Regions from separate parts of the Comamonas sp. lk genome, predicted to be linked through region 1. Evidence: riboswitches for the same ligand, from Rfam matches in the RefSeq annotation. Region 1 holds a riboswitch; the other holds the start of a gene.

Region 1 (3,394 bases):
CTTTAATTCAGATGCCCAGCGGTAAATCGGCCCGCTTCAGCGTGCGCAGCACAAAGCTGGACTGACTGTGGCGTATGCCCTTGATCTTGTAGAGCTTCTCGCGCAGCAAACGCTCATAGTCACGCGTGTCCTTGACGACAATGCGCAGCAGATAGTCGTATTCGCCCGAGACCAGATGCGCCTCCACCACTTCGGGAATGGTGGCCAGCACCTCGCCGAATTTCTCCAGCGTGTTGTCGGAGTGACTGTCCAGCGTCACCATCACCAGCACCGAATCGGCCAGGCCCAGCGCCTGGGGATTGAGGCGCACGGTATAGCCCTCGATCACGCCGGCTTCCTCCATTTTCTTGATGCGCGCCCAGCATGGAGAGGCGCTCAAGCCCACGGCAGCGCCGATTTCCTGCAGACTGGCCCGCGCATTGGCTTGCAAAGCAGCAAGAATCTTTTTATCCAAAGTGTCCATGGCCTTGAATTTATCGCTTTTTAAGCATTGGCAGCAAAATTTTCTGTAGCAAAGCGATATCTGCAGAAAACAAAGCAGCATTTTCTGCACTGCAACATGCATAGTTGAGTCCATGGAAGCACGTTCACCAACGCAGTAAAACCATTCAAGTGATCCCGCTGTTTACCGTCAGCGCCAGATTGTCTGATCCGCCACCGGAACCCGTTCCAGGCCGCGCCACTTATCCGCAGTGGCGCGGCCTGTCGCATTCTGGGCAGTGCCACAGAGTGAGAAAGGACTATGCAATTGATATCTGTCTGCGCTTTTACTGATTGGAGTGCAAGCGGTTTTTATGCGCATCTCTCACAGCCAACGCCGCCGGATCGGCATGCGCAGACCTCGTACAAACCCGCATAAACCCCATGTTGCGACGCAATAACTGGCGGCTAGAATGCCTGCTGTCAGGAGAGAGTGCCTACGGGGTTTGACCCGCAACGCACCGCCGAAGGCGCAGGCTCTGCCTTTATGCAGCACCCGAACGCTCAGGCAAAAGGACTGACAAGCGCTGACGGGCGAGCAAAGCTCAGTCCACAGCGTTCCTTGCTGGAGAGAGGTGCTGCGCTTGCAGCACCCACCGAAGGAGCAAGCTGCACCCGCGTGCAGTGAATCTCTCAGGTAAAGCGGACAGCAGGGCAAGACCGCCACGCCAGGCAATGCGATATCTATTGCATTTGCCGGGCATGGCAACTCATTTGGTTTCACCACCGGAGCTTGCCCCTTGACTGCCGCCGACAACCAACCTCTGCGCCACACCCCTTTGTTCGCCCTGCACCAGCAGCTGGGCGCCCGCATGGTGCCATTTGCCGGCTATTCCATGCCCGTGCAGTACCCCCAGGGGCTGATGGCCGAGCATCTGCACACCCGCAAGGCCGCCGGCCTGTTTGACGTCTCCCATATGGGCCAGCTGCTGCTGCGCGGTGCCGACGCTGCCGCCGCCCTGGAAACGCTGATGCCCGTGGACGTGCAAGACCTCGGCGTGCACAAACAGCGCTACGGCCTGCTGCTCAATGACCAAGGCGGCATTCTGGACGATCTGATGTTCGTCAACCGCGGCGACGACTTATTCGTCATCGTCAACGGTGCCTGCAAACAGGCCGATATCGCCCATATCCAGGAGCGCATAGGCCAGCGCTGCGAAGTGATTCCCCTGCCCGATCAGGCTTTGCTGGCCCTGCAAGGCCCGAAAGCGGTCACGGTGCTGGCGCGCCTGATCCCCGGCGTGAGCCAGCTGGTCTTCATGACCGGCGGCCATTTTGACTGGCAAGGCCATGCGCTCTACATCACGCGTAGCGGCTACACCGGCGAGGACGGTTTTGAAATCTCCGTGCCCGCAGACGGTGCCCAAGCCCTGGCCCAAGCACTGCTGGCCCAGTCCGAAATCGCCCCCATCGGTCTGGGCGCACGCAACTCGCTGCGACTGGAAGCCGGTCTTTGTCTCTACGGCAACGATATAGACACGACCACCACGCCGGTGGAAGCGGCGCTGAACTGGGCCATACAGAAAGTGCGCCGCAACGGCGGTGCGCGTGAAGGCGGTTTTCCCGGTGCATCCATCGTGCTGGAACAGCTACAAAATCCGCAGCAGCTCCAGCGCAAGCGCGTAGGCCTGGTGGCCTTGGAGCGCATTCCCGTGCGCGAGCCTGCGGTGCTGGAGAACATGGACGGCCAGCATATAGGCCATATCACCAGCGGCCTGCTCAGCCCCACGCTCAACCAGCCCGTGGCGCTGGCCTATGTGCAGCCCGACTATGCGGCGCTGGGTACCGAGATCTTCGCCATGGTGCGCGGCAAGCCCGTGCCCATGAAGGTCACGGCCACGCCGTTTGTGCCCACGAACTATTACCGAGGCTGAACCGCTGCCGTGGCCCGGCCTCTTGTTTGAGCAGGCCAATTCATCCGGCGGTGCTCAGAACGCCGCTAAAGTGCGCGCTGGACCTTTCTCAAAACACAGATTTCCCTGAATTCACCATCTGGAGCTTTCCATGAGCATCAAATATTCCAAAGAACACGAATGGATCAACACGGCTGACACCAATGCAGCCATCGTCGGCATCACCGTCCACGCACAGGATGCGCTGGGCGATGTGGTGTTTGTCGACCTGCCCGCCGTGGGCTCCACCTTCAAGGCCGGCGATGTGGCTGGCGTGGTCGAATCCGTCAAGGCCGCTGCCGATGTCTACATGCCCGTGACCGGCGAAATCGTGGAAGTCAACGAAGCTCTGCGCGACGACCCTGCCCTGGCCAACAGCGACCCTCTGAACAGCGGCTGGTTCTTCAAGGTCAAGATGAGCGATGTCAGCGAACTCGAAGGCCTGATGGAAGAGACGGCCTATAACGACTTCGCTGCCAGCAATTGATTTTTTCCACGGCCTTCGCGTTTGCGAAGGCCGTTTTTCTTTCTGCCTGCGCCCCCAGTCAGTCACAGTATTTGAGAACAGGTCCCTCCCATGCTGATGTCGCCCCCCGCTCCCGTTGCCAGCCTTGAAGCGCTGGAAAATCCCGGTGAATTCATTCCCCGCCACATAGGCATAGATGCCGCGGATGAAGCGCTGATGCTTTCCGTGATTGGCGAGGCCTCGCGCGCCGCGCTGATCAACTCCATCGTGCCGCGTTCGATTGCGCGCGCCAAACCCATGGATTTGCCGGATCCCGTCACCGAAGCCGCAGCGCTGGCCGAGCTCAAGGCCATCGCCGGCAAGAACCAGGTGCTCAAAAGCTTTATCGGCCAGGGCTACTACGGCACGCATACGCCGGGCGTCATCCTGCGCAATATTCTGGAGAACCCCGCCTGGTACACGGCCTACACCCCGTATCAGGCCGAAATTTCCCAAGGCCGCATGGAAGCGCTGGTCAACTTCCAGACCATGGTCTGCGATCTGACCGGCATGCCGA
Region 2 (3,394 bases), 670 kb from region 1:
CTTGCGTACCTCAAACCCCTGCTGGGCGAGACCTTCGCGCACGCTGCCTGCAATGCACCAGCTTGCCACAGCGGTGCCACGCCGGCAGTGGCGTGCCACGTTCTTCATGGCTTCGGGGCTCCACAGCTCGGGATTGAGTTTGGGAGAAAAACCATCAAGGTAGACGCTGTCCACCGTCAGCTGCTGCTTGCGCAACACGGTCTGGGCATCTCCCACATAAAGGGTGAGCAGCACCTGTCCGTTGTCAAAAGACAGCCGGTGCACGCCGGGCAGCAAGCCCCACCACTGGGCCTGCAACTGCTCGGCCAAGAGCTGCAGCTGCGGGTCATCAGGCAGGCCGCGCAACAGATCGTCGGCAGACACGGGATAGGCCTCGATCGAGGCAAAGTGCAGCACGCGCGGGCGCAGGGGGTCTGCCTTCCAGGCAGCCCAGGTGACGAGAAAATTCAGTCCAAAGCCAAAGCCAATCTCCAGGATTCGCCATTGCGAGGCGTGGGCCCAGGCCTCGGGAAGACCGCAGCCGCCCAGGAAACCCTGACGAGCCTGATCCAGACCGCCCAGTTCGCTGCGGTACCGGTCACCGAAGCGGGGGCTATAGGGCGTGCCATCGGCAAGCCATGTGATGGATTCCCCATTGAGGGGCGGCTCCAGACTCTCACCGGGTTTTTCAGATGGGGGCAGGGGTAGGCTCTCGACAGACATTGCAGGGTCTTGACTCTCTTATTCCCAGCGCTGCTGATAGGAGAACACCGGCAGACGCCATTTGAAGCGTATGGCGGCCAGGCGAAACGCCAGGCCACCGGCAAAGCACACGATGGTGCTGATATTGGGGCTGACATCCAGAGCGCGCAGACCCAGGAACATCAGGCACACGGCCAGGGAGACGCTGGCATACAGCTCGCGGCGGAAGACCACGGGCACCTGGTTGCAGAGCACGTCGCGCAAAATGCCGCCGCTGATACCGGTGATCATGCCGGCCATGATGACGACGATGGTGGGGTAGCCCAACTCCAGCGCGGTGTTGGAGCCAATCAGCGAGAAAGCGATCAAACCCATGGCGTCCAGCAGCAAAAACACCTGCTTCAAGCGGTGCATATGTCGGGCGATGAGCGTGGTCAGCAGGCCGAAGCTGATGACCAGATACACATATTCGGGGTGTTGCGTCCAGCCTATGGGGTAGTGGCCCAGCACCATGTCGCGTATGGTGCCGCCACCCAGGGCGGTGACAAAGGCGATGACGACCACGCCAAAAATGTCCATATTGCGCCGGCCCGCAGCCAGTGCGCCGGACATGGCTTCGGCCGCGATGGCCACCAGATAGATCACCAGCATGACGGTGATATTGCTGGCCTGGAAGGAGTCCAGCAAGGAAACGGAGGGAAGCATGACAGCCCTGATTGGGTTAAGCCAGTCATTCGCCATAGCGAAATGTCAGGCGTGCCTCTCCCGCTGTCCTTTGTACCTGAGAGTTGCGTGCGCCAGCCTGGCCGTGCACTTGCCCCTTCGGTGAGCCTGCAGCAAAGGGCTGCGGGCTGCTCTCCAGTTGGCGAATTCGTGCGGCCGATCTATCGGCTGCACTGTCCTGTCCTGCGGTACGGGGTGCCTGAGCGATTATGGGAGTTTGCGCCTTCGGCGGAGGCATGGGGCCATGTTTGGCGCCTGCCTCGCTCTCCCGCAGGAAAGCCGTGATTCTAGCCAGTTGGAAGGGGGACTTCACGCAAAAAAGCCAAGGCCTGGAGCCTTGGCTTATGGGGCAGACGGGCCGCAGCGGCTTATTGCAGCTGATCTTTCAAGGCCGCCAGGGCTTTTTGTGCGCAGGCCTCGTCCAGGTGGCCGCCGGGCGCACCGGCCACGCCGATGGCGCCAATGACCTCATTGCCCGCCTTGATGGGCACGCCGCCGGCCAGCACCAGAAAGCCGGGGATTTGCGCCAGACCGGCGGCATCGGGGTTGGATTGAATCGTCTTGGCCATGCCGCTGGTCGGGTTGCGCGACGATGCCGAGGTGAAAGCCTTGGCGGTGGCGGCTTTGGGCGTGTGGGCGCCGGCGCCATCGGCGCGGGACAGTGCCAGCAGCACGCCGGCGCGGTCCACCACGGCAGCGGTCACGTTATGGCCGTCGGCGCTGCAGGCGGCAACGGTTTGCTGGGCCAGTTGGGCGGCGGTTGCCGAGGCAATCGAGCGGGTGCTGACCGTAGCGGCAGAGGCGGCGCCGCAGGCCAGGGTGCTCAGGGCGAGGAGGGCAAAAGTGCTCAGGCGATTCATGTCAGGGCTCCAGGGGGTGAAAGCAATGACTGAACTGTAGGAACACGGGCGCTTGGCGCCTATTCGCAAGCCAACGGACGGCTCTCGGTAGTTTTACCGAGGGTGGGCCTCAGCTGCGGGCAGCGGCAGACAGCAGCAGCCGGGTCTGCTCGGCCACGGAGCCCGTGCCCAGCTTTTCGGCCAGCTTGGCACGGTGGGTGTCCACGGTGCGCACGGAGATATCCAGCGCGGCCGCGATCTCCTTGCTGCCCAGGCCCTTGGTGATCAGCTCCAGCACCTCGCGTTCGCGCTCGGTCAGCACCTGCAGATGGTGGCGGGCCTCGTTGCGCTCGGCCTGCCGGGCTAGCGTGGCCTGGGCAGTCCTGATGGCCTCCAGCAGGGTCTGCTCCTCTATGGGTTTGGTCAGAAAGTCGGTGACGCCGGCCTTGAAGGCCCGGCGGCAGGAGTGCAGATCGCCATGGCCGGTGATGACGATGGCCGGCCAGTCCACGCCTTGCGCACGCAGCTGCTCATACAGCTGCAGGCCGGACATCAGCGGCATGCGCAAATCCATGATCAGCACGCCGGGCTGGCTGCGGTCCAGATGGGCCAGGCATTCGGCAGGAGAGGCAAAGCAGCTCACGCTCAGGTCATAGGTCTGTAGCAGCAGATGCAAGGCCTCGCGCACCGAGGCGTCGTCGTCTATCAGGTAAATCATGGGATGGGGTTTTCCGGGGCGGCGCCCGTGGTCGCCAGGGGCAGGGTCAGCACAAAGCAGGCACCTGGCCAGGCGGTGCTTGGGCTGGCGCTGGCGGGCGGCAGATATTGCAGCTGGCCGCCCATGCGTTCCATCAGCGTGGCGCACAGCGGCAGGCCCAGGCCCATGCCGCCGCTCTTGGTGGTGAAGAAAGGGTCGAAAATGCGCTGGGCCGTGGCGGCGTCTATGCCGGGGCCGTTGTCCCGCACCGTGAGACTGGCTTGTCGGCCGTCGGCTTGCTGCGCTATCTGTATGGCCGGCTCAGCCACCGAGCTCTGCGACAGCGCTTCCAGCGCATTGCGCACCAGATTGTGCAGCACCTGCTCCAGTGCCACGGGGTCGGCCCAAACGCTGCAATCTGCCGGCGCCGGCTCCCATAGCAGCTGGACACCGG

The links. A riboswitch is a leader RNA that binds a small molecule or an ion and turns the genes downstream of it on or off. The one in region 1 is predicted to bind glycine.
Region 2: it holds a riboswitch for glycine, as region 1 does, so the genes downstream of both, EAO39_RS10425 (trimeric intracellular cation channel family protein) here and gcvT (glycine cleavage system aminomethyltransferase GcvT) in region 1, are expected to answer to the same signal.

What each region holds. Positions count from the first base shown of each region.
Region 1 is NZ_UOOB01000001.1:2,936,922-2,940,315, forward strand. Features, by position in the region: gene EAO39_RS13350 (Lrp/AsnC family transcriptional regulator) at 8-463, opposite strand; glycine riboswitch at 895-1,010, shown strand; glycine riboswitch at 1,036-1,140, shown strand; gene gcvT (glycine cleavage system aminomethyltransferase GcvT) at 1,221-2,354, shown strand; gene gcvH (glycine cleavage system protein GcvH) at 2,485-2,859, shown strand; gene gcvP (aminomethyl-transferring glycine dehydrogenase) at 2,950-3,394, shown strand, end outside.
Region 2 is NZ_UOOB01000001.1:2,266,065-2,269,458, forward strand. Features, by position in the region: gene mnmC (FAD-dependent 5-carboxymethylaminomethyl-2-thiouridine(34) oxidoreductase MnmC) at 1-702, opposite strand, end outside; gene EAO39_RS10425 (trimeric intracellular cation channel family protein) at 721-1,386, opposite strand; glycine riboswitch at 1,440-1,553, opposite strand; glycine riboswitch at 1,581-1,685, opposite strand; gene EAO39_RS10430 (heme-binding protein) at 1,773-2,264, opposite strand; gene EAO39_RS10435 (response regulator) at 2,374-2,961, opposite strand; gene EAO39_RS10440 (ATP-binding protein) at 2,958-3,394, opposite strand, start outside.